3 regions of the Arthrobacter sp. TMS2-4 genome follow, and region 2 is predicted to be linked to each of the others. Evidence: riboswitches for the same ligand, from Rfam matches in the RefSeq annotation. Region 2 holds a riboswitch; each other region holds the start of a gene.
What was found. A riboswitch is a leader RNA that binds a small molecule or an ion and turns the genes downstream of it on or off. The one in region 2 is predicted to bind S-adenosylmethionine.
Positions count from the first base shown of each region.

Region 1: it holds a riboswitch for S-adenosylmethionine, as region 2 does, so the genes downstream of both, ACX80F_RS11900 (LLM class flavin-dependent oxidoreductase) here and ACX80F_RS07705 (ABC transporter substrate-binding protein) in region 2, are expected to answer to the same signal.
Region 3: it holds a riboswitch for S-adenosylmethionine, as region 2 does, so the genes downstream of both, ACX80F_RS04920 (bifunctional o-acetylhomoserine/o-acetylserine sulfhydrylase) here and ACX80F_RS07705 (ABC transporter substrate-binding protein) in region 2, are expected to answer to the same signal.

Region 1 covers NZ_JBTNDI010000008.1:129,244-139,029, forward strand. The annotation lists gene ACX80F_RS11865 (SDR family NAD(P)-dependent oxidoreductase) at 1-715, shown strand, start outside; gene ACX80F_RS11870 (alpha/beta fold hydrolase) at 839-1,672, opposite strand; gene ACX80F_RS11875 (TetR/AcrR family transcriptional regulator) at 1,767-2,345, shown strand; gene ACX80F_RS11880 (GNAT family N-acetyltransferase) at 2,342-2,635, opposite strand; gene ACX80F_RS11885 (SDR family NAD(P)-dependent oxidoreductase) at 2,762-3,520, shown strand; gene ACX80F_RS11890 (hypothetical protein) at 3,585-3,803, opposite strand; gene ACX80F_RS11895 (helix-turn-helix domain-containing protein) at 3,800-4,420, opposite strand; SAM riboswitch class IV at 4,609-4,722, shown strand; gene ACX80F_RS11900 (LLM class flavin-dependent oxidoreductase) at 4,759-6,147, shown strand; gene ACX80F_RS11905 (SDR family oxidoreductase) at 6,405-7,058, shown strand; gene ACX80F_RS11910 (HNH endonuclease signature motif containing protein) at 7,214-8,848, opposite strand; gene ACX80F_RS11915 (acyl-CoA dehydrogenase family protein) at 9,057-9,786, opposite strand, start outside.
Region 2 covers NZ_JBTNDI010000004.1:151,604-161,389, reverse strand. The annotation lists gene ACX80F_RS07740 (universal stress protein) at 1-281, opposite strand, end outside; gene ACX80F_RS07735 (pyridoxamine 5'-phosphate oxidase family protein) at 609-1,058, shown strand; gene ACX80F_RS07730 (hypothetical protein) at 1,070-1,390, shown strand; gene ACX80F_RS07725 (hypothetical protein) at 1,471-1,836, opposite strand; gene ACX80F_RS07720 (hypothetical protein) at 1,905-2,186, opposite strand; gene ACX80F_RS07715 (BON domain-containing protein) at 2,366-2,635, shown strand; gene ACX80F_RS07710 (heavy metal translocating P-type ATPase) at 2,648-4,693, shown strand; SAM riboswitch class IV at 4,766-4,893, shown strand; gene ACX80F_RS07705 (ABC transporter substrate-binding protein) at 5,028-6,689, shown strand; gene ACX80F_RS07700 (ABC transporter permease) at 6,690-7,622, shown strand; gene ACX80F_RS07695 (ABC transporter permease) at 7,619-8,530, shown strand; gene ACX80F_RS07690 (dipeptide ABC transporter ATP-binding protein) at 8,527-9,786, shown strand, end outside.
Region 3 covers NZ_JBTNDI010000002.1:390,938-400,723, reverse strand. The annotation lists gene ACX80F_RS04960 (glycine--tRNA ligase) at 1-26, opposite strand, end outside; gene ACX80F_RS04955 (M28 family peptidase) at 303-1,925, shown strand; gene ACX80F_RS04950 (DMT family transporter) at 1,986-2,948, opposite strand; gene ACX80F_RS04945 (RNA-binding S4 domain-containing protein) at 2,989-3,225, shown strand; gene ACX80F_RS04940 (alpha/beta hydrolase) at 3,247-3,927, opposite strand; gene ACX80F_RS04935 (SGNH/GDSL hydrolase family protein) at 3,975-4,856, shown strand; gene ACX80F_RS04930 (hypothetical protein) at 4,873-5,115, opposite strand; gene metX (homoserine O-acetyltransferase MetX) at 5,229-6,347, opposite strand; gene ACX80F_RS04920 (bifunctional o-acetylhomoserine/o-acetylserine sulfhydrylase) at 6,378-7,694, opposite strand; SAM riboswitch class IV at 7,772-7,888, opposite strand; gene ACX80F_RS04915 (VOC family protein) at 8,044-8,685, shown strand; gene ACX80F_RS04910 (DUF1540 domain-containing protein) at 8,704-8,991, opposite strand; gene ACX80F_RS04905 (CPBP family intramembrane glutamic endopeptidase) at 9,135-9,786, opposite strand, start outside.

The DNA of each region.
Region 1 (9,786 bases), on a different contig from region 2:
GAAAGGCATCGGCCGCGCCATCGTCGAATCGTTCGCCGCGGAGGGCGCGAACGTCGCGTTCTGTGCCCGGAACGCCGAGGAGGTCGAAGCGACCGAGGCGGCGCTGTCGTCGTCGGGCGGTCGGGTGATCGGCTACGTGGTCGATGTGGGGGACGGTCCGGCGCTCGCCGCCTGGGTCGCGGCCGTGGCGGACGAGTTCGGCGGCATCGACTCGGTGGTGAGCAATGTCAGCGCCCTCGCGATCGAGGACTCGGAGGAGAACTGGGAGGCCAGCCTGCGGGTCGACCTCATGGGTACCGTGCGCCTGGTCAAGGCGGCCCTGCCGCACGTGGCGCGGAGCGCGACGCCGTCGATCACCGCGATCTCGAGTGTCTCCGGCCGCGAGGTGGACTTCGCCTCCGGTCCGTACGGGACGGTGAAGACGGCGCTGATCGCCTACATGGCGGGCCTCGCCTTCCAGCTCGCCGAGCAGGGGATCCGGGCCAACACGGTCTCGCCCGGCAACACCTACCACGAGGGCGGGGTGTGGCCGAGTATCGAACAGGGCAGTCCGGAACTGTTCGCGACAGCGCTGGCCCTCAACCCCACGCGACGGATGGGCACTCCGCAGGAGGTGGCCGACGCCGTCGTGTTCCTCGCGAGTCCGCGCTCGAGCCGCACGACCGGCGCCAATCTCCTGATCGACGGCGCACTCACGCGCGGCATCCAGCTCTAGCGGGTTCTGGCCCGCGACGACGGAATCGCGCGCCCCGCCTGTCCGATTCCTGGCTCGCACCACGACGGAGCGACACGACGACGGGACGCCGGACGTGGCGGCGTCCCGTCGTCGGTCGGTGACCTACTTCGACAGGAAGCCGAGCAGGATCTCGTTGATCTCGGCGCCGTGCGTCCAGAGCATGCCGTGCGGTGCGTCCTCGATCTCCACGTAGTCGGCGGAGGGGAGTCGCTTGGTGAACTCGCGGCCGGTGGAGTCGATCGGGAGGATGCGGTCGTCGGTCCCGTGCACGATCAGGGCAGGGACCGTGACCTTCTCGATGTCGCTCCGGAAATCGGTCAGCCAGGAATCGACGACGGCGAACGACGCATACCAGGAGGCTCCCGACGCGACGTTCCACGCGTTGCGGAGTGCTTCCTCGCTGAGGCGGTTGCCGAGGAAGTTGTCCGTGTTGAAGAAGTCGTTGTAGAAGTTCGTGAACCAGGCGTACCGGTCCTCGATCGCGGCGCTCCGGATGCCGTCGAACACCGAGGCCGGGACGCCGGAGGGGTTGTCGTCGGTCTGGAGCAGGAACGGCTCGAGTGAGGCGAGGAATGCGGCCTTCGCCACGCGGGCCTCGCCGTAGGTGCCGATGTAACGGCCCACCTCGCCCGTGCCCATCGAGAAGCCGACGAGTACGGCGTCGTTGAGATCGAGCGTCTCGAGGACCGTGTTCAGGTCCGCGGCGAACGTGTCGTAGTCGTAGCCCGTGGTGGGCTTGCTGGACCGGCCGAAACCGCGCCGGTCATAGGTGATGACGCGGTAGCCCGCTGTGAGGAGAGCGGCGGTCTGCTTCTCCCACGAGCCGCCGTCGAGGGGATAGCCGTGGATCAGGACGACGGGCTGGCCCGTGCCGTGGTCCTCGTAGTAGAGCTCGATGTCCGTACTGTTCTCGGTGCCGACCGTGATGAAGCCCATGTGCGTCGTCCTTGTCTCGAGCGGGGAGAACGTTCGTTCTCCCTCACCGGCCAATATAGAGAACGTTCGTTCTCGATTCAAGTAGAATGCCTGTATGTCCGATTCCCAGATACGCAGCCGCATCGTGGCGACGGCGGACGGGCTCTACAACGCAAAGGGCATCCACGCCGTCGGTATGGACGAGCTGCGCGCCGCCGCGGAGGTCTCGCTCAAGCGGCTCTACCAGGAGTTCCCCTCCAAGAGCAGCATCGTCATGGCCGTCCTCGAACACCGCCACGAATCCTGGACCCTGGGGCTCGACGCGAAGGTCCGTGGCGTGGATGGTCCGCGGGCCCGGCTCCTGGCGATCTTCGACTATCTCGCGCAGTGGTTCGGTGAGGACTCGTTCCGTGGCTGCGGCTTCATCAACAGCTTCGCCGAGCTCGGGGCTGTCAGCCCGGAGGTCGCCGAGTACGCGAGGAAGCACAAGGAGTCCTTCCAGCACTACGTCGGGGATCTGTCGGAGGCGGCAGGGGCGCCACCGTATCTGGCGCCGCAGTTGTCGATCCTCGCCGAAGGCGCGCAGACGACGGCGGCGATCGCCGGGTCTCCGGAAGCAGCGGGTCAGGCGCGCCGCGCAGCGGAGGTGCTCATCGATGCAGCTCTTCGCCAGGGGGTCCGGGGAGCGGCCTAGGCTGTCAGGTCCTGGTAGTCCGGGTGCTCCTGAATGAAGGCCGCCACGAACTCGCACCGGGGGACGACAGCGAGGTGCTGCCGACGGGCGTCGTCGAGCGCGTACCGGATGAGGGTGCTGCCGATGCCCTGCCCCTCGGCGTCCGGGTCGACGACCGTGTGGGTGAACGTGATCGTATCCCCCGACCGGTCGTAGGCGGCGGTGCCGACGCGACTGCTCCCGAGGATGGCCTCGTAGCGATTCTCGGCTTCGTTGTTGCTGATCTGGACGTCGGTGGTGTCTGTGCTCATCCAGCCACCCTCGCACCCGTGCCGACCGGGGGTCAACGTGTCCGTTCCGGTCGGTCGGCGTTCGCTTCTCCGGTCGGCGACCAAGCGTCCCCGCTGGGACGCCGCACACGTTGTACCGTCTGAACCATGACGTCGAACATTCTGGTGACCGGTGCGAGCAGGGGCATCGGCGCGGCCATCGCGCATGATCTCGCAGGACGGGGACACCGCGTTGCTGTCCATGCAGGCCGTGACGGGCGCGCCGCGGCGGCTGTGTGCGAAGCGCTTGCCGGTGATGGCCATGTGGTGGTGGTCGGGGACGTCGGTGACCCCGAGGCCTGCAGGCGCGTGGTGGAGGAGGCGGTGGGCGGACTGGGTGGGCTCGATGTCCTGGTGAACAATGCCGGCATCTTCGAGGCGCATCCCATCGAGACCGTGTCCTTCGAGGACTGGCAGGAGGCGTGGCGGAGCACGCTGGACGTGAATCTCGTCGGGCCGGCAAACCTGGCATGGCTCGTCGCCCGGCACCTCCTCGACCGGCCGGCAGGCCCGGAGGGTGGTCGGCTCGTCAGTGTCGGATCGCGGGGTGCGTATCGGGGTGAGCCCGCCACGCCGGCCTACGGGGCGAGCAAGGCGGCGTTGCACTCCATGACGCAGTCCCTGGCCGTGGCACTCGCTCCGCACGGCATCCTCGCTGCCGCCGTCGCGCCGGGGTTCGTCGAGACCGACATGGGCAGAACCGTGCTGGACGGGCCGGGTGGTGACGCTGTGCGTGCGCAGAGTCCGTTCAACCGTGTCGCGACGCCGGAGGAGGTAGCGCAGACGGTTGCCTGGTTCGCAACCGATGCTCCGCTCTGGGTGAGTGGCACCGTGGTCGACGTCAATGGGGCGTCCTACCTGCGGTAGTTCCCGGGGTGCGACTGGGCGAGGTGCTCGTCGTGGTCGGAGGGCGATGGTCGCCGCCGCGCGGCTAGAGAAGGTTGATACCGCTGTGGGCGAGGGCTTGCAGGTCCGTCCGGCGCTCGAGGTGGCGGTGAAGGAGTTCTGCGTTGGTGCCCTCGACGGAGGCGAGTGACGATCCTGCTGCGATGAACGCGGCGCCCAGGCGGAAAAGGGTCCGCGACGCGAGCCCTGCATGGGATGGTGCCGTGAGCACCGGGTATCCGACGGGAAGGGTTGCGCTGGTCATGATGTCTCCTGGGAGTCGATGAGGGGGAATGCGTTGAAGTGCAACTGGACGGGTCGGGTGCCCGGGGTGCCCGGTTCGGCACGGTAGGCGTCGAGCTTCTCGCGAAGGATCTCGCTCATATCGCGGGCGAGGGTCGCGAGTTGCTCTGCCGTCAGATGGGCGTTCATTGTTGCGATCATGGCTGCGTCCGCCCATTCCGGCGGGACGGCCTCGCAGCCACTGGCCATGAAGGTCGCGAGAGCTTCCGCCCGGCCGCGTTCGAACTGGCGGTTCACCTGCCGGGTGGCTTCCCGGGTGGTGGGGTCCTGTTCGAGTTCGGGGGTGCTGAGGGTCAGCGACCCGCGGGGGCGTTCCCACCACCGCTCGCGGGCGGAACCGCGATCCTCCACCTCGCGAACGAGGCCGTAACGGGCCAGCTGCCTCAGGTGGTAGCTCGTCGACCCACTCGACTCTCCGACCCGCTTGGCGATGCTGCATGCGGTCTGCGGACCGTAGCTGGACAGGACCTCCAGCAGCTGGATCCTGAGGGGATGGGCAAGGGCCTTGAGTGCTGCCCCGTCGAGGACGCGGTTGCCGTCGTCGACGGGGTGTCCTGCTTCGCTCATCGTCTCTTCCATGCGATCAGTGTGCGCTTGCAAAGAAGTCTTTGCAATACTTTCTTTGCAACTTCTGGGGTCTCTTCGCCGGAGGGTGTCGACCGCCGTCGTCGGGCCCTCCTACGGGTGCACGGAACGCTTGATGCATGACGCACCATGACGGCGGTAGGTGGACGACGGCGTGCGTGCCCACCTACGCTCGGAACCAGAATCAAGAGTTCCAACGCAAAACCCTGGTTTGTTGGACGGCAACCCTCTCGCTGTAGTGGGGTGCCCCAGGTGAGGATTCGGCCCGGCACGGCCAGTGCGGGCAAGTATGGCGCTTCCGCCACGGCAGTGCCCCGACATGAGGATTTTTCATGCCCACAGCTCCGCGCCGTATCCGCTTCAATGCCTTCGACATGAACTGCGTGGGACACCAGTCCCCGGGTCTGTGGCGCCACCCCGAGGACCAGTCGTGGCGCTACAAGGACCTGAGCTACTGGGCTGATCTCGCGAAGACCCTCGAGAAGGGCTTGTTCGACGGCATCTTCATCGCCGACGTCCTCGGCACGTACGACGTGTATGGCGGTTCCAACGAGGCCACGTTGCGGCAGGGGACGCAGACCCCGGTCAACGATCCCTTCCTGCTCGTCTCCGCCATGGCCCTCGTCACCGAGCACCTCGGGTTCGGTGTCACCGCGGGCACCGCCTACGAGCACCCCTACCCCTTCGCGCGTCGGCTCTCCACCCTGGACCACCTCACCAAGGGCCGCGTCGGCTGGAACGTGGTCACCGGCTATCTCCCGTCTGCCGCGCGCAACATGGGCCATGAGGACCAGCTCGAGCACGATGCGCGGTACGACCACGCCGACGAGTACCTCGAAGTCCTCTACAAGCTGCTCGAAGGATCGTGGGAGGACGACGCCGTGGTGCGCGACCGCGAGACCGGCGTCTTCACGGACCCGGCCAAGGTCCACGAGATCGACCACGATGGCAAGTACTTCACGGTTCCGGGAATCCACCTCAGTGAGCCGTCACCGCAGCGGACGCCGGTCATCTTCCAGGCGGGAGCATCCTCTCGTGGCATCGCCTTTGCAGCCGGCAATGCCGAGGCCGTCTTCGTTGCCGCACCCACGAAGCAGAAGCTGAAGGACGTCGTCACGAAGATCCGGGATGCGGTCGAGGCCGAAGGCCGTGACCGCTACTCGGTGCGGATCTACACGCTGCTCACCATCATCACGGACGAGACGGAGGAGAAGGCCCAGGCCAAGCACGACGATTTCCAGCAGTACGTCAGCTACGAGGGAGCCCTCGTGCTCGTCTCGGGGTGGCTCGGTGTGGATCTCTCCGCCTACGATCCGGACGAGCGGCTCGGCAACGTGAAGTCCAACGCCATCCAGTCCGCTGTCGCGAACTTCCAGAAGGTGAACGACGACGGCTCGCCGTGGACCGTGCGGGACATCGCCGAGTCCGCGGGGATCGGTGGGCTCGGGCCCCGCATCGTCGGCTCGGGTGTGCAGGTCGCCGATGAGCTCCAGGCATGGGTCGAGGAGACCGACGTCGACGGCTTCAATCTGGCCTACGCGATCACGCCCGGGACCTTCGAGGACATCATCGAATTCGTGGTGCCGGAGCTGCAGAAGCGTGGTGTGTACCCGACGGAGTACGTCGAGGGAACACTGCGGGAGAAGCTGTTCGGTAAGGGCGACCGGCTGCCGGAGGAGCACCGTGGTGCGCGGTATCGACTCCAGGCGATCCGCCCCTGACGTGTGTCGGCTCATCGGTCCGTTGGCCCACCTCGTCCGTCCGTCGGCTCGTCGGTCCGTTGGTCCACCCCGTCCGTCCGTCAGTTCGTGGGGTGCCGCTCTCCTCGGCTGCTCCGGGAGTTTCTTGAGTATCGATGGCGGTACCCGGGAATAGGCCTCCGCTCGCGGCAGAACACCCCGACGAAGGTGGTCAGGCCGAGGGTTCGGGGACTAGCGTCGAAGACAAGGTATCCAGTCATTCGACAGAAGGAGTTCCCATGTCACGAGTAGCCATTATCGGTGGGCACGGAAAAGTAGCCCTGCACCTCACGAAGATCCTCACGAGTCAGGGTCATCAGGTCAGTTCGATCTTCCGTAACCAGGACCACAGCGGTGACGTCGAGCAGGCGGGCGCAACGCCTGTGGTAGCGGATGTCTCCGAGCTGTCGGTGCAGCAGATGGCGGATGTCTTCCGTGGCCACGACGCTGTCGTGTGGTCTGCCGGTGCGGGTGGTGCGAGCCCGGAGGCGACGTATGCCGTGGATCGGGATGCTGCGATCCGTTCCATGGACGCGGCCCAGGAGGCGGCTGTGGGGCGCTACGTCATGGTGTCCTACCTCGGTGCGCGCAAGGACCACGGGGTGCCGGAAGACAACAGCTTCTTCCACTACGCCGAGTCGAAGGCTGCGGCTGACGAGCACCTGCGCAACTCGGAACTCGCCTGGACCATCCTGCAGCCGGGAGCCCTGACGACGGATCCGGGGACTGGGAAGATCGAGGTGTCAGCCGAGCCGCAGCAGGACTCCGTGGCCCGTGAGGATGTCGCGCTCGTAGCCGCAGTCGTGCTCGGCAACCTCGGCACGGTCGACAAGACCATTCAGTTCAACAGCGGTGAGACGCCTGTTGCGGAGGCCATCGAGGCTGCGCTGTAGTCTCCGATACCAATCGTATGAAGGCGGTGCCCTTGGTATGGGCGCCGCCTTCTGTGTGCGTGGGCGACCGACTCCGTTCATGCGGGAGGCCTGTCCAGTTCCACGAAAGGTCGCCCACGGTGCTCCGGTCGTAGCTGACAGGCCCGATGCTCCGGTCATCCGGGACTGTGCTCCAGGACATCTGTGTTGTGCTCGGAAACCTCTGGCCTCGGCCCGGAAGCATGGCCGACCACTACTTCGTCGACTGCTTGTCCTGCCTGCCAGTACCTGTTCCGCCGCGCAGTCCTCGGAGGGCCAAGGGCCCGGGGAGCGGTAAACCACGGAATGCCATTGCGGGACTCGACCGTCCAGCCGCCCTGATGAATGACGTGGTGATGGCGTGAACACAGCAGGACGCCGTTGGCAATGCTGGTCGTGCCGCCATGGGACCACGGCTTGATGTGGTGCGCCTCGCACCAGCTGGCCGGGATGGAGCAGTCAGGGAAGGCACAACCCTTGTCCCTGGCGACGAGCGCTCGCCGAAGGTGCGGCGGAAAGAGCCGCTGTGCCCGTCCGACATCGAGGACCTGACCGCTACTACCCAGGACCACCGGAATGATGTCGGCATCACATGCTAATTTCCTGATACTCCCGGCACTCATCTGCCCCGAGAAGACTGCATATCCGGCTCGGTGCGTCGCGCTGACGAGATCCTGCTGATCGATGGTCACCATGACCTGCGGTCGGTAACCGCCCGTCGACGGGAGGGTGGCCGTGCTCAGTGCAACCCGGCAAGCTGCAACGAGTCCATCCAGGAGAGTCTGAGCCCTCGTTGGAGCTGGAGGATCACCGAGAGCGCTCACGGATTCCTGCGCGTCGTGACCGAACGACGCACAGCTGTCAGGGTCGCTCGGGTGGTGCTGGTCGCTGAGCTCATTGATTGCTCGGCCGGGCACGGCCTCACCGGCTTGGCCCGGAACGCAGCGGGGGTTCGCGGTCGAATTCATGACCGTTGCAAGATGTTCGAACTGCTCGTCCGTGGCGCCGATCTCGAGGAAGTGCAGTCCGTGACGCCGTCCTTTCAGGAAGACGCCCTGCCGTGCACGCAGCACCTTGTCCGTGGGTTCCCGCCCGTCCTGGTCGAGGACGCTCTCCCAGCGACGAGCCAGCACACGGAGGATGTCCTCGTCGGCTTCCATCCCCTGCCGTGTCAGGTGGTGTTCCATCGACTCGAGGTGTTGAGGTGTCGCGAACGAATCCACCCGGTGTAATGCCTGAGCGATGACGGTTGCGGCCCGCCCGCTGATATGGCCGGAGGTCATAGCGGCCCCGAGCACAGTGAGGCGGGGAGGAACCGGAGCGCCGGTGGGCGATATCCGGGGAAGCACCAACTCTGCAAGCGTCAGCCGACGCTTCGCTTCTGCCCTGCTGATGCCCAGTGTGGCACGCAGATACTCTGCGCAATTCCTGAATCCGTTGTCCGACGCAACGGGCTGGCCTTCACCCTCCTTGCCAGAATGCCCGTCCGAACCGAGCGACTGTTCGGCGCGCACCAGGAGCGCACCCCCCGCACGCTCATCACCGTCGGTGTCCGCCAGTTTGTGCTCCTCCGCCAGGCGGGCCGCCAGGATCTGCAGATAGTCCACGATCTTCGAGGCATGCTCGACCTCGACGATGAACTGCGCAGCTTCCGTCCTGGTCCTGATTCGGTGGTTCAGACCTACATCCCGTGCGCACTCCGCAAGCGCCTCGCGCGCCCAGCCCAATGGACTGGGTGTCGCAAGAATCGGCTCGATCGGGGCAATTGCCATGCTTGAATTTTATCGAACACGTCTACTATTTCTGAGGCTGGGAGGGCAATGTGGAGGAAGAGTGGCTTCTCGTTGTCCACATAAGCGGGATGCTGTGGACGCGCAAAGGGACGACAGCATGGCGCACCGGCGCACCGGCGCACCGGCGCACCGGGCGCTCGAACACGCGCCGTGCCGGACACCGCGCGCACCCCGCCGTCGTTCGCCTTTATGAAACGGCCTCCCGACCCTCCGCCGACGAAGTACCCGGCGCGTCACCCGCCCGCCACACGAAGGCCGGCACCGTTCCGTTGATTTCCCAGTCGCCCACGATCCTCGACTTGTAGATCACCGGATTATGCGAGGAGACGGTGCGGGCGTTCCGCCAGTGCCGGTCGAGCTGCAGGCTTCTGCGGGTCGACGACGCCCCGAGCGCGTTGAAGATGGTCGCGGCTGCACGCTGGACCTGCTCCGTCACCACGATCTGTGCCTGCGAGGACGCGAACTCCACTGCTACTGCAGCGGAGTCCGCGTCCACCTGCGGGAGACCTACGAGGTGTGCCTCGTAGGCCTCCTGCAGCAGTTCGGCCACCCGGAGTGCAGCAGCCTCGGACGCGAACGCGAGTGCCGAGACTTCCCCCACTACCTGCTGCACCTGGATGTCCTCACTGGGTCTGGTGCCGTTCCCGTGGCTGAAGGTGCGGGTCCGCCCGCGCACCTCTGCAGCCACGTCCCGGACTGCCGAACGCGCGATCCCGGCAAGGGTCGCGACATGGACGAGCTGATACACCCCGGTGTCGTACGGCGGATGCTCCGTGTCGGTGATGACGTCCGCCGCGGGCACGACGACGTCCCGGAAGATCGACGTACCGCTCGCCGTCAGTCGCTGGCCGAAACCGTCCCAGTCGTCGACGACCTCGACCCCCGGTGCGTCCCGCCGCACGAGCGCGATGACGTCG
Region 2 (9,786 bases):
ACCCGCAGACCCGGGTGACGATGGGCGACCCGCGACGCCTCGCGACCGACCATGACGCGCCCGGCAATGACTTCGTCGCCGTACACGCGACCGGGCGGCATGAGGGACGGGTCGGCGATGGCGTGCAACACGGTCAGCGGTGCACCGAAGGCCGCCGCCCGTGCGGCAGCCCATTCCACGGCGGTCCGATCGGCCGCGGGGTCGCGCACTGCGACGAGCATCGGTTGGGGGCGCTGTACCGACGGCGTCGTTGCAGTCGCCTCTGGAAGGACCGTGGTCATGATGCATCCTAACCGTGCTGATTCTGATCAGAAATGGTGGTGGTACGCCCCGGACGGGACCGGCTGCCAGGCCGGGGACCTTCGTCGACCGGGGACGTGCTCCCGGGGAGGGGGCGCTCCCCCATGGCTTCGGGCGGGGAAAACCCGTGGTGTCGAGCGCGATGAGCGTGGGGCACCGTCTCACCATCACAGATCCCGGGAGCACTGATCAGGGCCTTTGGGCCCTGATACGGGTGTCGAAGAGTTTGTAGCGTCAACGGAGGCCCTCCGTCCCGGGACCACCGGGCAGGACGCTGCGATCCACCCCTACGGACGAAGGATGACACCGTGTCGACACCGCCACGTCAGGACAGTTACTGGGACATGCCCGGCGCCCTCCACGCCTCGGAGGCCCTCACTCCGTCGCAGTGCTGGGCCCTGGCATCGACGCAGTCGATCGGCCGTCTCGGTTTCTTCCACGAAGGATTCCTGAACATCTTCCCGGTCAACTTCTTCGTGCTGGACGAGCACCTGTATTTCCGGACCCGGGCAGACGGTGTCATCGCAGGCAGCTACCTCGAGCATGCAGGTTTCCAGGTGGACCTCACCGACCGGAGTACCCAGAGTGGGTGGACCGTCCTGGCCAACGGGCCGGCCACCCGAGTCGAGGACCAGGCTCTCCTGACGACCCTGTGGGGGAAGGTCTCCGAGGAGCCGTGGGCACCGGGATTGCGCGACCTCTTCCATGAGATGACTCCCACCCGGATACGTGGTCGTCGCCTGTCGACCACCCGTTAGCGTTGCAGGCCATGACGATCCGAATTGGTGGTCAGGAGCCGTCCGCCCTTCGCCCTGTCCCGGCAGGGGACGACGGCGGACTCGTCGTGGATGCGCGGTCCCTCCGTGAACGCGCCGTCGGGGACGGCCGATCACGGGGACACATCCCGGTCTGCATGGCCTGCGGTTCGGATGACGCGCTCGTCTACTCCACCTTCTCCGAACAGACGGTCCTTCCCAACGGCTGTACCCGATATGCGCGGGCGGAGTACTGCTGCGCCCGTTGCGGACGGAGCCGTGGTCACGAGGTGCCCGCGAACTGGCGCCCGCCGGGCTGGTTCTGGTGCACGTGAGATCTGTATGACTGGTTCGGCCTCGGCGCACCCCGCGCTCGCCGTTGAGCCCAGGGTGCGCCCGTCCGTCGCCCCGCGCCCTAGGACGCGGGAGGTATGACCCCTAGGGGGAAGGGCGCCGGCGCAGCGCCCTGAGCCAGGAGACGCGCCGTGATCGAATCAGGGTGCAGGTCTGCCCGCACCGTATCCCAGGCCTGTGCTTCGCTCAGGTCGAGGACGACGTTCGTTCCCGGGGACAGGGTGGCTGCCCGTCGCACCACGAGGTCGAGCGCATGCAGATTCACCGCGGACACACAGCCGTGGACGAGAATCTGCACTACGTGCGCCTCGGCGTCGGCGCTGACGAGGATTTTCAGCTTCCGGTTGGAAGCCGAGGGATGCATCGCCATGGCGCGGCGCCGCATCGTCTCCTCGGTCTCGGCACCGAGTCCGGGTGCCCCTGCCATGGCTCCGCGGCGGTGGGCGGTCCTCGCCGAACCCTGAGTCGATCCTGCGGATGCGGCCGGACGCCTCCTCACCGGTCCAGCATTTCTGCGTGGTCGCCCCGCCGCTGGCGGCCGTTCCCCTCGGCATGGAAGGCACCCACGTCCTGCGCCCGACGACGCGCCTTGAGGAAGACGAGTTCCTCCCCCGAGAACCAGTACTCACCGTGGGCGTCGGCGTGCAGGCTCTCGCCGACGGTTGCCTCCACGCGGTTGACCATCGTGCGCGGAAGGACCACGCACCCCGGATTCTCGAGAACCCATTGCTGCACGCCCGGATCGATCCTGGTCCAGATTGAACTGATGTTGGTCACTGTGCGAACCTCTCGGATCGGTGTCTCGCATTGCACGAACATCACACGCGAGAGGCCCAGCTACTACTAGGGCCGAAAGTCCCATGCGACGTCATAAGGCCGCGGATTGCGCGCTGGGACGGCACCGAAGAGGACCTTGGGCCCTGCAGTCGACCGGGTGTCCGGCGCACAGTGGAACGATGACCATGTCAGTCGACCCCCGTCTCGTCGAGGGTGAAGGAGGGCGCGCGGCGGACGATACCGTCTCGCTCGAGAATCTGCTGCGCCAGGCAGTCCGCCTCGCTGCCGACTGCGTAGACCTGGACATCACCGTGACCGAAGGCATCGTGATGCTGTCGGGCGTGGCCATGTGCCGCGAGGACAAGTCACGGGCAGGCTTCGCCTGCTGGTGCGACCCGACCGTCCGCGCCGTCTACAACAACCTGACCATCTCCTCGCGCCCTGCCTGAGCACCGTAGGCCATGCCGGATACGTCCGCCGACGTCCCTGCCCCGTCCGGTAGCACGTCGGGCCCCGGCCAGGCACAGAACCTCCCTCGGCCACCGCACGCCGGACAGCAACGGGACGCGTCGTCGGGAAGTCCGCGGCCGCAGCCGAGGACATCGCTCCCGAGACTCCCCTGGCTGGTCGTCCTCACGTGCGTCGTCATCGTGGTGACGGTCCTCCTCGATGCTCTGGGAATCAGCACCGCCGCGCAGGTCGTCGCGACGTCCTACTCCGTGGCCGTGGCGACCGTGCAGGCCTACGGCATGCTCCGGGACATCCGGAAGGGACACTGGGGCGTGGACCTCCTGGCGCTGATGGCCATCGTCGCGACGGCCGCCACCGGGGAGTACTACGCGAGCATCGTCGTCGTACTGATGATCGCCAGCGGGCAGGCGCTGGACGAGTTCGCGTCCGCACGCGCGCAGACCCAGCTCCGCGCACTGCTCGAGCGGGCACCCCGGTCCGCTCACCGGATCACGGCGGACGACCGGGAGCAGGCGGGCGACCGCACGGCCGAGGGCGGCGCGATCGAGGATGTCCCGATCGATGACCTCCTCGTAGGCGACCTCGTGCTGGTGAGGCCCTCGGAGGTCGTGCCGGCTGATGGGACGCTGACAACGGACTCCGCGACCCTCGACGAGTCCATGCTCACGGGTGAGAGCATGCCCGTCGACTACGTGTGCGGCGCGCACATCCTCAGTGGATCCCTGAACGGCGCGAACGCCCTGACCCTGCGGGCGACGGCGACTCCGGCGCAATCGCAGTACAGCCAGATCGTCGCGCTCGTCGCCGAGGCATCGGCCAGTCGGTCACCGACGGTCCGGCTTGCGGACCGGTTCGCGGTGCCCTTCACCGCCTTCGCGCTCGCCCTCGCCGCCCTGTCCTGGTTCCTGAGCTCGGATCCGACGCGGGCCGCCGCGGTTCTGGTCGCTGCCACACCATGCCCCCTGCTGATCGCCGCACCGGTGGCTTTCCTCGGGGGGATCAGCAGGGCCGCCCGCGCCGGCATCATCATCCGGAGCACCCAGGCGCTGGAACAGCTCGCACGGGCCCGGACTGTCGCCTTCGACAAGACCGGCACCCTCACCTCCGGCACGCCGGTGGTGGGCGCGGTCGTCCTCGCCCCGACGCCAGGGCCCCTCACGCAGGACGAGGTACTCGCCCTGGCCGCCTCCGCGGAGCAGTACTCCACCCATGTCCTCGCTGCAGCCATCACCGCGGAGGCCGTGCATCGCGGCCTGGCACTCCGTCCGGCGAGCAGGGCGCAGGAGCTCGCCACCGACGGAGTGCGCGCGGAGATCGCCGGGACCACCGTCGCCGTCGGCAAGCGCCGGTTCGTCGAAGGCCTCGTCGGGCCCGTCCCGGACCCTCCCCTGTCGGCGGGGGAAACCGCCGTCTTCGTGGGGGTCGGTGAGCGCTTCGCAGGGTTCATCCTGCTGCGGGACGCCCTGCGCAGCGCGGCGCCGGCCACGGTCGGTTCGCTCGTCGCCCTCGGCGTGCGCGAAGTCCTCATGCTCACCGGAGACGTCGAAGCCACGGCACGCCACATCGCACGGGAAGCGGGACTGACCACGGTCCACCACGACTGCCTTCCGGCGGACAAGGTGGAGATCGTCCGGAACCTGCCCGAGCGCCCCGTCGTCATGGTGGGCGACGGCGTCAACGACGCCCCGGTACTCGCGGCCGCGGACGTCGGCATCGCCATGGGGGCGAGGGGATCGACGGCGGCCAGCGAATCGGCAGAGGTGGTGATCACGGTCGACGACCTCGCGAAGGTCACCGAGGCCGTGCTCATCGGCAGGCGGACCCTGCGCATCGCACTGCAGAGCATCGGGATCGGCATCGGGCTGAGTCTCGTGCTGATGGTGGGCGCCGCCCTGGGACTCGTCCCCCCACTGGCCGGCGCGTTCGGCCAGGAGGGCATCGATCTGCTGACGATCCTCTACGCCCTGCGCGCGGCGAGCGCCCCACGCTCCGGTGTCCGCGGCTCCACGGACGTCGGTCAGTCTGCGCGTACGTAGGTGCGGCCGCGTCGCAGTCACATTACTTCTTGTTGACCGAAGCACCCGACGGCATGCCTATAGTGATTCCAGCTTCAAGAGACACGGCCGCCAAGCTCCGACTAGGCCGCGCACCAACCCCATGTTCGTGGGTGGTTCGGATGACGAAGCGGCCTTCGCCATGGCACCCAGTGCTGGTCCGGCGAGGGCAAGAGCACTTCGAGAGGCCACATCGTGAGCTGTAGCGCACACCGCACCCTTTTCTGACAGCACGCGCTCCGACGCGACGTGCTGCGCATTCCCCGCTTCCATGAACTTCGCCCTGCATCGGGCCAGATCCTCCTGAGGAATACCCATGAACGCATCCGTAATCCCCCCTGCCCGGAATCGGCGACGCGGTCGCCGATTCACAGCATTGTCCGTCGTCGCCCTCGCGACACTGCTCAGCGGCTGCGGCGGCGCTGTGGGCGCCCCGGCGGAGACCGACGGCGAACCGGTGGCCGGTGGCATCCTCGACGTGTCGATCTCCGCCGAACCCGGCTGCCTCGACGGGCACGGCATCTCTGCGACCCAGCAGCAGTTCCTGGGGCGCCTGATCTACGACAACGTGGTGACCCTCGACGAGAACGGCGAGATCGCGCCGTATCTCGCCGAGTCCTGGGACGTTTCGGAGGACGGCAAGACGTACACGTTCCACCTCCGGCAGGGCGTCACGTTCAGTGATGGCTCACCCTGGAACGCGGAGGTCCTCGGGCAGAACTTCGAGCACATGAGGGACCCCTCCACGAAGTCACCCCTCGCCGCCGCCTACATCGCCCCGTACGTGGACGGCACTGTGATCGACGAGTACACCTTCGAGGCGCACCTCGCCTACCCCTACACACCGTTCCTCTACACGCTCGCGCAATCGTGGCTCGGTATGACCTCCGGCAGGGCGATCTCGGAGTCGCCGGAGACACTGTGCCAGGAGCCGATCGGTACCGGCCCCTTCGTCGTCGACGACTACAAGCCGGGGCAGAGCATCAGCTACACCAGGCGGGAGGGCTACGACTGGGCGCCGGAATGGCTGGAAGGGGACGGCGAGGCGCACCTCGACGGCGTCGAGGTCACCCTCGTCGGCGAGCCCGTCATCCGCCACCAGTCGCTCCTCTCCGGGCAGTACGACCTGACGGAGAACCTCGCACCCCAGAATGCCGCGGCAGTGCAGGCGGACCCGGACTTCACGTACCAGAACCTGCCCCGGACCGGCAGCCCTTACGTGCTCGGCTTCAACCTCGATCGCGCGCCGTTCGACGACCTCGCGGTCCGGCAGGCGTTCGCCGCCGCGGTGAACACGCAGGCCGTGGTGGAAAGCCTCGGGTTCGGCACCTACACGCCGATCGACGGATTCCTGTCGAAGGAGAGCAAGTACTACGACCCGTCGGTCGAAGGCCTCCTGACGTACGACCCCGAGCGGGCCGACCGGCTCCTCGACGACGCCGGCTGGACCGGCCGCGACGACGAGGGCTTCCGCACGAAGGACGGGAAGCGCCTCACGGTCGAGGTGCCCACCGTGGAGAGCTCGACGCCGAGCCCGCTACTCGTGCAATTGCAGGGTGAGGCCCGCAAGGTCGGCTTCGACCTCCGGATCATCCAGCTCCCCCAGGCCCAGCTCACGGAGCTGCGCTATGCCGGCGACTACGACGCCCTGGCCGGGGTGTGGCACACCAACACCACCGATGTCCTGTTCATCCGCTACCACTCCTCCGAGATCACGGGCGAGCGGATCGGCCAGAACTCGTCGTACGTGGACGACCCGGAGCTCGACGCGCTGCTCTCCGCGGCCCGCGAGGCGGATGACGGGCCCGCCGCCGAGGAGGCGTACTCGAAGGCACAGCACCGCCTGATCGAGCTCGTGCCCGGCGTGCCGCTCTACGAGAACCCTAGCCAGTTCGCCTACACGAACACCCTGCACGACGTCGCCGTGGACACCTCCCACCCGGTGCCCGTCCTCACCTATGCCTGGAAGGCCGAGTAGATGGCCGTGCTCCGGCGTATCCTCATGCGGCTCGCCGTGGGGGTCGGTGTCCTCTGGGGGGCCGCGACCCTGACGTTCGTCGCGGTCCACCTGATCCCGGGCGACACGGCCCTGCTGATCCTCGGCGGACCCGACGCGCGGCCCACCGCCGAGACGCTCGCGCAGGTCCGTGCCGACTACCTCCTGGACCAGCCCTTCGTCGTCCAGTACGGCAGCTACCTCGGGAACCTCCTCCAGGGCGACCTCGGACAGTCCTACCGGCTGCGCCTGCCCGTCACGGAAGCCATGGGGCAGCAGATCGGCGCGACGGCGGCGCTCGCGACCGCCGCCGTCGCCGTCGCCCTGCCACTGACGTTCGCGGTCGCGATCCTGTCGGCGCAGCGTGCCGCCTGGATCCGGTCGATCGTCTCCGGCATCGAAGTGGTCCTCGCCGCGACGCCGACCTTCATCATCGGCTTCGCGCTGCTCATCACCTTCTCGTTCACGCTGCACTGGTTCCCCATCGGCGGGAACCAGGGGCCCGCCGCCCTGGTCCTTCCCGCCCTCACCCTCGCCCTCGCGATCTTCGGGACGCTCTCCCAGGTCCTGCGGAACGAGCTCGAGGACGTCCTCGAGCAGCCGTTCATCCTGACGGCTCGTTCCCGCGGCATGCGCGACCTGCCGGTGAGGATCCGCCATGCCCTGCGGCACGCGGCCATTCCCGTGATGACCATGTCCGGGTTCGTCGTCGCCGCCCTGCTCGGTGGTTCGGTGGTCGTCGAGACCCTCTTCAGCCGGCAGGGCATCGGTTCCCTCACGCTGGCGTCGGTCTACAACAAGGACCTGCCCGTCATCATCGGGGTCGTGCTCCTCTCGGCGGCCGTCTATGTGGTCGTGAACCTCGTCCTCGACCTCCTGTACACGCTCGTCGACCCGAAAGTGGTGACCGCATGAGCACCACCTCGCCCGTCCTTCCCCCCGCCGTCGCCCCGACGGCAGGGCTCCCGGACCAACCGGCAGCCCCTGCCGGGCTCCCGCAGCGGCTGCACCGCCGCCGGCGGGTGCGTCCGGCCATCCTGCTGGCCTCCGTGTTCCTTCTCTGGCTGGCGGCGGCGGTCGTGGCCCCGGGACTGCTCGCCCCGGCCGACCCGTACGCGGTGGACCCGGCCAGGAGTTTCGCGGCACCGGGCCCCTCGGCCTGGTTCGGTACGGACGACTCGGGGGCCGACAACTACACGCGGATCGTCCACGGCGCTGCGACGTCGCTGTACATCGGCGTCGGCGCCACCGCGATCGGCGTGATCGGCGGAACCGTGATCGGCCTCCTCGCGGGACTCAACGGACGGCTGGTCGAGGCGTCGGTGATGCGGCTCCTCGACGTCACCCTCGCCATCCCGGAGATCCTCCTCGCCCTCGTGGTGATCGGCATCATCGGCGGTGGAACGGAGAACGCGATCCTCGCCATCGGCGCCGGCAGCGTCGCCTACTACGCACGGATCACGAGGGCCCAGACGCACCTCGTCCGCCAGTCGGGCTTCGTCGAGGCCGCCCGCACCCTCGGACTGCCGGCGTGGCGGATCCTCGCCACACACGTCGTGCCGAATGTCCTCCGGCCCGTCCTCGTCCTCGCCACGATCGGCATCGGCTCCGCGATCGGGGCCGGGGCGTCCCTGAGCTTCCTCGGACTGGGCACCCCTCCCCCCGCGCCCGAATGGGGGGCGATGCTCTCGGCGGGCCGGAACTTCGTCTCCAACGCGCCCTGGATGATCACCATCCCCGCGGGGTTCCTCGTCGCCACCGTCCTGTCCATCACCGTGATCGGGCGCGAGCTCCGACGCCGCGCCGAAGGGAGGCTCCCATGAGCTCCACCGCCCCTACCCCTGCCGGGTCCCCCTCCGTCGTGGCCGACACGCCTGTCGTCGAACTCGACGGACTCTCCGTGGCCTTCGGTCGCGGCGTCCACCGCCGGGAGGTCATCCACGACCTCACCCTGTCCGTCCGGCCGGGCGAATGCCTCGCGCTCGTGGGCGAATCCGGCTCCGGGAAGTCCGTCACCGCCCGGACCCTCGTGGGCCTCACCGGTCCAGGCGCCGAGGTCCGCTCCCGCGCGCAACGCTTCGACGGCCGGGACGCCTCCGCCTGGGGCGAGCGTCAGTGGACCCGCGTGCGGGGCCAGGAAGCCGGCTTCATCCTGCAGGACGCCCTGTCCTCGCTCGACTCGCTGCGCACGGTCGGCGACGAGGTGGGAGAGGTCCTGCGCCTGCACGGCGATCTCGACCGCGGTGCCCGCCGGGCGCGTGTCGTCGAACTCCTCACCGCGGTGGGCGTCCCCGATCCGGAACTCCGCGCCGGTCAGTACCCGCATCAGCTCTCGGGCGGACTCCGCCAGCGCGCCCTGATCGCCTCGGCGATCGCCGCGGACCCGCGCTTCCTCATCGCCGACGAACCGACGACGGCGCTGGATGCCACCATTGCGGCGCAGGTCCTCCGCCTGCTCGACGACCTCAAGGGCGGCAACACCGCGATGCTCGTGGTCAGCCACGACCTCGCCGTCGTTGCGGACCTCGCCGACCGCGTGGCGGTCATGCGCGACGGCGCGATCGTGGAGGAAGGCAGCGTTCAGGCCGTCCTTCAGGACCCCCGGCACCCCTACACACAGGGACTGCTGGCGGCGATCCCCTCGCGCTTCTCACGCGGACGACGCCTGACGGTCAGCGACCGGGCACCAGGACAGGAGCGTCGGGCGCTCGACGGCGGACGGCGCGCCCCGTCCGCCAGTGGGGTCCTCACGCCGAGTCCTGACTCCCTCGTCGTCGAGGGGCTCACCAAGTCGTTCGCCGGACCCGGCGGCAGCCGCCGGGCGGCGGTCGACGGCGTGTCCTTCACGCTGCGCCGGGGCGCCACCCTCGGGATCGTCGGGGAATCCGGGAGCGGCAAGAGCACCGTGGCGCGCATCGCCCTCGGCGTCGAGCCTCCCGATGCGGGCACCGTCCACGTCGGTGGGCGCACCTGGGCCGAGCACCGGGCGTCCCGTGACCTCGCGGCCCGCCGCGCCGTACAGATGATCTATCAGGACCCCCTGCAGTCCTTCGACCCCCGGAAGACCGTACGGCAGGTG
Region 3 (9,786 bases), on a different contig from region 2:
TCGAGTGCTGACTTGGCTGCTGCCATGGTGTGTCTCCAGTTCTGGGCAGGCCGCTGGGTGCGGTCCGCTGGTGGGGGTCGCGTGGTTCCGGCCGTCCGGCCCGGGTGGACGGGCACGGAGGCTCCCCGCCAGCCTACCGGTCCACCCCGTGTGCCCGGGGCCCGTCCCCTGCGACGAGACACACTCCGGCGCCCGGCGGACCTTGACGCGGACCCGAAGTCTTCCTAGGTTGAACCCATTGCGGCGTGATCCACGTCACTTCAGCCCGGACGGACCGGGCGCTCGCACCCCTGAGGAATACCATGACCCCATCCCTACCGCCGCGCGCCCATCTCGGTCGCTCGGCGCTGGTCCTCGCCGGCAGTGTTGCCCTCGTCGCCGGCGGAAGTCTCGCGGCGAACGCCGCCCCGACCTATGACAGCAGCACCAACAGCTCCTCGAAGAAGCTCCGGACCGCCGTCACGGTGGAGAAGGTGGTGGGGCACCTCACCGCACTGGACGCCATCGCCGAGGCCAATGGTGATACCCGGGCCTCCGGCACAAAGGGCTACTCCGACTCGGTGGACTACATCGTGGGCAAGCTGACCGCGGCGGGGTACACGCCCACCGTCCAGTCCTTCACGTTCCCGTTCTTCGCGGAACTCAGCCCCGCCGTGCTCGAGCAGTCCACGCCGGACGACGTCACCTACGGCCCCGACGACGTGGCCACCATGACCTACTCCGGCGCCGGCTCGGCCTCGGGCTCCATCGAGACCGTCGACACGACCGGCACGGCGAGCGCCGCCGGCACCAGCGGCTGCGAAGCGGCCGACTTCGCCGGATTCACGGCGGGCTCCATCGCCCTCGTGCAGCGCGGTGGCTGCACCTTCGCGGCCAAGGCCGCGAACGCAGAGCAGGCGGGCGCCACCGCCGTCGTGATCTTCAACACCGGGGTGGGGGCGAACACCGGCGCCGTGGCCGGGACGCTCGGAGCACCGGATCTCGTCGGCATCCCCGTGGTCGGGGCGAGCTTCGCCGCGGGCACCAGCCTGATCGGCGACGACGTGACCGGCAGGGTCGTGGTGGACACGATCTCGGAGAACCGCGAGACGTACAACGTGATCGCGGAGACGGCCACCGGCAGCTCGGACAACGTCGTCATGGTCGGTGCGCACCTGGACAGTGTCCTCGCCGGTCCGGGCATCAATGACAACGGGACGGGCAGTGCGGGTATCCTCGCCGTGGCCGAGGGCATGAGCAAGGTCAAGACCGCGAACAAGGTCCGCTTCGCCTGGTGGGGTGCGGAGGAGGAGGGCCTGCTCGGCTCCGAGCACTACGTGGGCGACCTCCTCGCGAAGGGCGAGCTGGACTCCGTGGGCCTGTACCTCAACTTCGACATGATCGGCTCGCCGAACTTCGGCCGGTTCGTGTACGACGGCGACAACTCGGCCTTCCCCGTCGGCCCGGGTTCCGCACCGGGACCCGACGGGTCGGGACAGATCGAGCAGGACTTCCACGACTACTTCGCCTCGGTGGGCCTGGCCTCCGGTGAGACCGCCTTCAGCGGCCGCAGCGACTACGGGCCCTTCATCGCCGAGGGGATCCCGGCCGGCGGACTGTTCACCGGCGCCGAAGGTATCAAGACCCCTGAGCAGGCGGTCCTGTTCGGTGGCGTCGCGGGAGCCCCCTACGACGCGTGCTATCACGCGGCGTGCGACGACACCAACAACCTCAGCATCGAGGCCCTCGATCAGCTGAGCGACGCCATCGCCCACCTCACCGTGACCTACGCCATGAGCACGGCCGACGTGAACGGCGCCGGAGCCCCCGTGAAGGGCAGTTCCACGAAGGACCGCTTCGAGGGCAACCCCCTCGGCGGCGGCACCGAGAGTGGCGGCGGCCTCCACCCGGAGCACGACCACGATCACGAGGTCGCGGACCGCTAGCCGGAGTCAGCAGCATCCGCAGGGGCTGGTCCTCAGGGACCAGCCCCTGCGGTGTGCCGGTCAGGCCCGGGCGCGCCGCGGCCAGGGCAGCGTGGTGAGGACGATCGCCGCGAGGGTCAGGAGCGTGCCCGCGACCGTGGCGAACACCACGATGGTGCCGGGGGCCGGGACCACGAGATCCAGGAGGAGCGAGCCCACGAGCTGGCCGCCGATCATGCACAGTCCGGTCAACAGGACGCCCAGGCTGCGCACCAGCAGCGCCCCGAGCGCGATGAAGATGCAGCCCATCGGGCCACCGAGGTAGTACCACCACTCGGAGGGCAGCGGGTTACCGGGCCCCGCGACGGCGACCTTGATGAGCCAGGCCGCGAGCAGGACGACAGCGCCGGCGATGAAGTTCATGAGCGTGGCGGCGAGCGGCGTGCCGTAGTGGAGTGCCGCGGTCCCGTTCATGGCCTGCTGGAAGCTCATGAGCACACCGGCCAGGACGGGCAGCAGGACGGGGACCAGCCACGCCGAGACGTCGCCGGCGGCCCCGAACCGCGGGGACACCGCCCAGATCACGGACAGGACCGTCAGGACCACACCGATCACCCGGAGGGGCGTCGCGGCGCGCCGGCCGCCGGGCCCGATCCCCGCCCTGTCGACGAGGAGTCCGCTGAGCGACTGGCCCATGACGGTCGCCACCGTGAACAGGGCCACGCCGAGGATCCCGATGGTCAGCGACTGCGAGAAGACGAAGAACGCCCCGATGGTCCCGGCCGCGATGTAGAAGGGCGGGAAGCGCCGTTCCCGCACGGACGGGATGATCTGCAGTGCGCCCGCCCGGGCGCCCGGCAGCACGAGGGTCAGGACGATCATGACGACGAGCCCCGTCCCGAAGCTGATCAGCGCCGCGGCGATGCCGTCGTCGAGCACTGTGCCGAGGGCACCGTTGATCCTGCCCTGGAGGGGAATCGCGAGCCCGGCGACGAGCGCGAGCGGGAAGCCGAGGGCAGGGGGCAGTACGGGGGCGTCAGACACCCGTCCAGCCTAGTGCGGCGCATCCGGCATGATGGGATGCATGACCGAGAACGCAGGCACCGCTGAACTGCCCATCCGCGACGACATGATCCGGCTCGGGCAGGCGCTGAAGCTCGCCTCGCTCGCGGAGGACGGCGTCGAGGCCAAGGCGCTGATCGACAACGGGCTCGTGCAGGTGAACGGTGAGATCGAGGAGCGCCGCGGCCGGCAGCTGCATGCCGGGGACACCGTCAGCGTCAACGGACAGACGATCCGGATCAGCCGCGCCGAGGCGTGACCCGGCCGCCCGGACCCGGGCTCAGCTGCGGCCGAGGACCGTCATGGTCAGGAATTCGCGGACGTGCGCCAGTTCCTGCTGGTTGATGCTGTGGAACATGTTCGGGTAGAGGATCTTCGTCAGCTTCGTGTGCGTCACGAGCCAGGCGTGGGTGACCTCGATGAGCTCGGGCGTGATCACCTGGTCCTCCTGGTCGCGTCCCCAGAAGAACGGGACGGGCGCCGCCGCGGCCTCGTCGTCCCGGAAGAACGCGTGGCCCTCCGAGGGCACGGTGAAACCCGAGAGCCCGACGACGCACGCGAAGTCGGCGGGACGGTGCCGCAGGAGCGACGTCGCGACGGCCATGCCCTGGGAGAAGCCGAGGAGGCTGACGCTGGAGTGGGTGCCGCGGACGGAGTCGAGCCAGCCGGAGACGGCGGTGACGCCGTCGACGACACGCCCCACGGAGTAGTCGGCCTCGCGGGAGAGCGGGAACCAGGAGTAGCCGGGTCCCGCCGACAGGGGTGCGCGCACGGACGCCACCGTGAAATCGGCGGGCAGGTGGTCGGCGAGGCCCATGAGGTCCTGCTCGTCGGCCATGTAGCCGTGGAACAGGACGAGCAGGGGTGTGCCCCCGCGCTCGGGTTCCGGCTTCGACCACAGGACCTCCGGGGCCCAGGACTCGGTGGGGGGCGCAGCGGTGCCGGTGGCAGGTTCGGTCATGGCCCCCATCCTTTCATCTCTCCGCCGCGGGGCCGTACGCTGGCTGGGTGACGCCTTCCGACGCCGAGTCCTCGCCGCCCCCCGACGCCGCCCCCGCTCCGGACGATTCCGCGCCGGATTCCGACCTCAATCCGGACCCGCATCCCTGGCACCGCTATGTGGCCCTGGGTGACTCGTTCACGGAAGGCATCGGGGACCCCAATCCGGAGAGCATCGGGGGCAACCGCGGCTGGGCGGACCGTGCCGCGGAGGAACTGGCCCGCGGCCAGGCGGATTTCGCCTACGCCAATCTCGCCGTGCGCGGGCGACTGCTGCAACAGATCATCGACCAGCAGGTGGACGCCGGCCTGGCCCTCCACCCGGACCTCGTCACCATCTCGGCCGGCGGCAACGACCTCCTGCGCCGCGGCGGGGACCCGGACCTCCTCGCCGAGAAGCTCGACCCGGTGGTCGGCACCCTTGCCGCATCGGGCGCGACCGTCGTCCTGCTCACGGGCCCCGACGTCCGTGACACGGTCCTCGGGGGCGTCCGGGCGCGGACGGCCATCTACAACGAGAACCTCCGCACGATCGCCGCCCGGCACGAAGCGGTCATCGGCGACATGTGGGCCCTGCGTCAGCTCATGAATCCGCAGATGTGGGACCCGGACCGGCTGCACTTCTCGCCCCTCGGGCACCACACCATCGCCATGATGGTGCTCGATACCCTCGCCGTCCGGCACACCCTGCTGCCGCTGCAGCCCAGGGATCTGCCGGCGCGGCGGTGGCGGACGGCGCGCGCCGAGGACCTCGTGTGGGCGCGCGAACATCTCGTACCCTGGGTCCTGCGGCGGCTCCGGCACCAGTCCTCGGGTGACGGCGTGACCGCGAAGCGGCTCGAGCCCGGGCCCATCTTCGGCCCGGGCATGCCGCCGGGAGCGGCGGAGTAGCTCCCGGCGTCGCCGCTCAGCCGTCGAGCGAGACCTCGCCGTTCGCCACGGCGTCGGCGCAGGCGCCGAGGTCCGGTCCGGGCTTGAAGTCCACGAACTGCGGCTGCAGCTTCTGGAACAGGAACTCGTAGACCTCGTCGCGGGTCTTCCCGTCCATGGTCTCCACGGCTTCCTTCACGGCACCCTGCAGCGCGCGGTCCGCGTCGAGCAGGATCTTGTCGCGGGCTTCCTGGTTCCAGCCGATGGTGCTCAGTTCCATGAACAGCTCCTTGTCATTGCACGTCGATCCGTCCGGCCTTGTCGCCCCGACGGGCCCGCCACCAGTTCCTAAGCAGGCTTAGTTCCACCCTAGGCGCTCGGCAGGGGAATCGGCTACCGGCTGTAGAAGGACGATCGGAGCTGGTCGTCGAGCTGGTGGATCTGGGTGAGGAAGGCGTCGTGTCCTATCGGGGAGGAGATCAGGTGGACGGGGACGTCGCCGGGCAGGCCGGCCGCGAGCCGGTGGGACTGCCAGGGGAAGTACAGCCGGTCGGTGTCCACGGCGGCGATGAAGAACTCGGACGTCGCCGCCCCCAGGACGTCCTCCAGGCTCCCGCGGTCGCGTGCGGCGTCGTGGCTCATGAGCGCCTCGGTGAGGATCACGTAGCTGTTCGCGTCGAAGCGGTCCACGAGCTTGTCGGCCTGGTGGTCCAGGTAGCTCTCCACCCGGTAGCGCCCGCGGTCGGCGGGCAGGGCGGACCCGACGGGCCGCTCGGCGTCCTGCTCCGCTCGACCGAAGCGTGCTTCCAGTTCCTGTTCCGCGCGGTAGGTGATGTGCGCGATGCGCCGCGCCAGGCCGAGGCCCGCTTCCGGAGGGGGGCCGTCGTAGTAGTCGCCGCCGCGGTAGGCGGGGTCGAGCCGGATGGCCTGCAGCTGTGCCTGGGCGAACGCTATCTGTTCGGCCGAACTGGCGGCAGTGCAGGCGATGACGGCGCACCGCTCCACGCGGTCCGGGAACATCAGTGCCCATTCGAGGGCCCGGGCGCCGCCCATCGACCCCCCGAGCACGGAGTGCCAGCGCCCGATGCCGAGCTGGTCGGCGAGCAGGCTCTCCGCGCGGACGGCGTCGCGGATGGTGACGAAGGGGAACCGTGCACCCCACGGCGCGCCGTCGGGCGCGAGGCTGGCCGGTCCCGTCGAGCCGTAACAGCCGCCCAGCATGTTGACGGACACCACGAAGTAGCGGTCGGTGTCCACCGTACGGCCGGGACCCACGAGGGAGTCCCACCAGCCCTCCTCCTCCGAGGCGCCCCGGGCCACGTGGGAGCTGCCGGTCAGGGCATGCTGCACGAGGACGGCGTTGGAGCCGTCCCGGTTCGGCCGGCCCCAGGTCTCGAACGCCAGCTGGACGTCGGGCAGCGTCCCCCCGGTCTCGAGGGCCAGCGGGCCGATGGACGCGATACGGAGCAGCCCATCTCCGTCCGGGGGCGCTCCGTGCGTCCGGGCGGGCAGCGGGGCAGGAGGGTACGTGGTCACGAACCCTCAGGCCCCCTTGGCGGCGCGGAAGCCTGCATCCAGGTCGGCCAGGATGTCGGCGATGTGCTCGAGGCCGACGGACAGCCGGACCAGGCCGGGCCGCACGCCGGCGGTGAGCTGCGCCTCCGCCCCGAGCTGGCTGTGCGTCGTCGACGCGGGGTGGATGACGAGCGAACGGACGTCGCCCACGTTCGCGACGTGCGAGTGCAGCTCGAGCCCGTCGACGAAGCGCTTTCCGGCATCGAGTCCCCCGACGATGTCGAAGCTCACGATCGCTCCCGTGCCGTTCGGCCCGTACTTCCGCCCGCGGTCGTACCAGGGACTCGAGGAGAGCCCGGCATAGGTGACGCGTTCGACGTCGTCGTGCCCTTCCAGCCATTCGGCGACGGCCTGCGCGTTCTGCACGTGGCGTTCCATGCGCAGGCTCAGGGTCTCCAGTCCCTGGGCGATGAGGAAGGCGTTGAACGGGGAGACGGCCGAGCCGAGGTCGCGGAGCAGCTGCACGCGGGCCTTGAGGATGTACGCGAGGTTGGCGCCGAGCGCGCTGCCCACCCCGAGGTCGCGGGCGTACACGAGGCCCTGGTAGCTCTCGTCCGGCGTGTTGAAGCCCGGGAACCGGTCGGGGTGCTGCGCGAAGTCGAAGGCGCCGGAGTCCACGATGACCCCGGCGATGGCGTTGCCGTGCCCGCCGAGGTACTTGGTGGCCGAGTGGACCACGATGTCCGCACCCCATTCGATGGGCCGGATCAGGTAGGGCGTGGCCAGTGTGTTGTCGACGATCAGGGGGATGCCGTGCTCGTGGGCGACGGCGCTGACGCCCTCGATGTCGAGGACGTCCTGCCGCGGATTGGAGACCACCTCGCCGAAGAAGAGCTTGGTGTTCGGTCGGAGTGCCGCGCGCCACTGGTCGAGATCGTCGGGGTCCTCGACGAACGTGGTCTCGATCCCGTACTTCTTCAGCGTGTGCCGGAAGAGGTTGTAGGTGCCGCCGTAGAGGCTGGGGCTGGCCACGATGTGGTCGCCCGCCTCAGCGACGTTCAGTACCGCGAAGGTGCTCGCGGCCTGGCCGGAGGCCAGCAGCAGGGCGCCGACGCCGCCTTCGAGGCTCGCGATGCGGGTCTCGACGACCTCCTGGGTCGGGTTGCCGATCCGCGTGTAGATGGGCGCGAGTTCCGCCAGGGAGAACCGGTTCGCGGCGCTCTCCGCGCTGGGGAAGACGAACGACGACGTCTGGTAGATGGGGAGCGCTCGCGCCCCCGTGGCCGGGTCCGGCACCTGGCCGGCGTGGATCTGGCGTGTTTCAAAGGACCAATCGTTGGACATGGTGCTCCCTCTGATCAGGGGCTCCGCCTGTCCGGCTCCCGCCGGCGCCGCCGTTCGGGGAGACCGGACCCCGCAGGAGCCCGCGCTTGAACGGCGCCGATGGGACGCCGGACCTGGTCCTCACCCGGGGCACCCCACCGCGGTTGGAGGGTTGCCGGCCAGCAAGCCGGGGCTGTGTGCTGGCACTCATGACCTGCCTTCATGAAAGCCGATCCGGGGGGATCCGGCAACCGTGTGACCCTCCGTGAAGCAGCCCGCAGACGCGCTCCCGATCCGGCTGCGAGACACGCGTCGCGGAGTAAGGCTTGCCTTAGTCGAGACCCAGATCACTTAGTGCCAAGATAGCCGCATGCGCCTGGACCATGTATCTTATGCCTGCGAACCCGATGGACTTGCCGCGACGGCCGAGCGGATCTCGGCCAAGCTCGGCGTGGAGCCGGTGAAGGGTGGTGTACACCCCCGCTTCGGTACGCGCAACATGATTTTTCCCCTGGTCAACGGCCAGTACCTGGAGGTCGTCGAGGTGCTGAACCACCCGGCGTCGGACAAGGCCCCGTTCGGCCAGGCCGTCCGCGCCCGCTCCGAAGCCGGCGGTGGCTGGATGGGCTGGTGCGTCGCCGTCGACGATCTGGCGCCGTTCGAGGAGCGCCTCGGCCGCAGTTCCGTGCCCGGCAACCGGAAGTTCCCGGACGGCCAGGAGCTCACCTGGCAGCAGATCGGCATCAAGGGGCTCATCGCGGACCCCCAGGTCCCCTATCTGCTGCGCTGGGACGACGGCACGGAGGAACTCCACCCCTCGAAGGCCCGCCCCGCCTCGGTGAAGCTGGACTGCCTCACCATTGCCGGCTCGTCGGAGCGCGTGACCGACTGGCTCGGCACGGATGTCGAGCAGACGCTCGACGACGTGCAGGTCGAGTGGATCGCCCCCAACGGCACGCCCGGCGTCATGTCGGTGACGTTCGAGACCGACAGCGGGCGCGTCGAGATCTGACCGGTCGTCCCCGCACCCTCAGGGGTGCGTGTAGGTGAGGCAGTCGGCGGCGTCCGCGCCCGGGCCCACCTTCACGGCCGGCGCGCTGCACAGCAGGTCGTGGTTGAAGCTGCATTCGGAGCGCTGGCACGCACCGACGTGCGCGATCACTTTCGGCAGACCGCCGCTGACGGACGTGTCGATGAAGGTGGCGCACGTGGCGTGTTCCTCCACGCCGGACACCGTGATCGCGACGGCCGTGCAGCCGTCGTGGTTGAACGAGCAGTTGTGGACAGTGCACTCGGAGACGTTGGTGACGACGCTCATGATTCCTCCTGGCTGGTCCGACGGGGCACCGGTCGCGGAGCCCCGATGGTGCTGGGTGAGCACACGGTAGCACCGGGCCCCCCGGTTCTTTGAGTCATGATTCGGGTGCGTAAATCAGCCGGGCGCCGCCCGGCCGGGGCATCTCACGCCCCGATCCCGAGGGCCGGCCCCAGCAGCGCGTAGCCGACGAATCCCGTGATGTCGATCAGCGCGTGCGCGATCACGAGCGGCAGCACCCGCCGCGTCCGGGTGTAGAACCAGGCGAACAGCAGCCCCATCAGGACGTTCCCGATGAACGGGCCGAACCCCTGGTAGAGGTGGTAGCTGCCCCGGATGAGGGCACTCGTGATGATGATCGCGGGCGTGGACCAGCCGAGCTGCCGCAGGCGGATGAACAGGTAGCCGACGACGATGACCTCCTCGAGCACCGCATGCCGGAGCGCGGAGAGGACCAGGACCGGGATGGTCCACCAGTAGTCGTCGAGCGCGGCCGGCACGAGCGCGGTCGTGATCCCGAGGGCGCGGCCCCCCGCATACACCCCGAGCGTGCCGACGGCGATGATCGCCGCGAGGCCCACCCCGGCGCCGATGGTGCGCAGCGGCTGCTCGAAGGTGAGGCCCAGGCGCCGGACGGCCGAGATCCCGGGACCGCTGAGCAGGAACAGGACGAGCGCCACGGGCATCAGGGCGAAGAAGATGTCCAGGAGCTGGTAGGCGAGGTCGAAGTACTCACGCTCGTTCAGCACCGGGTTCAGGGTGGTGGTCTGGCCGGCGAGGGGTCCACGCGTCAGTTTG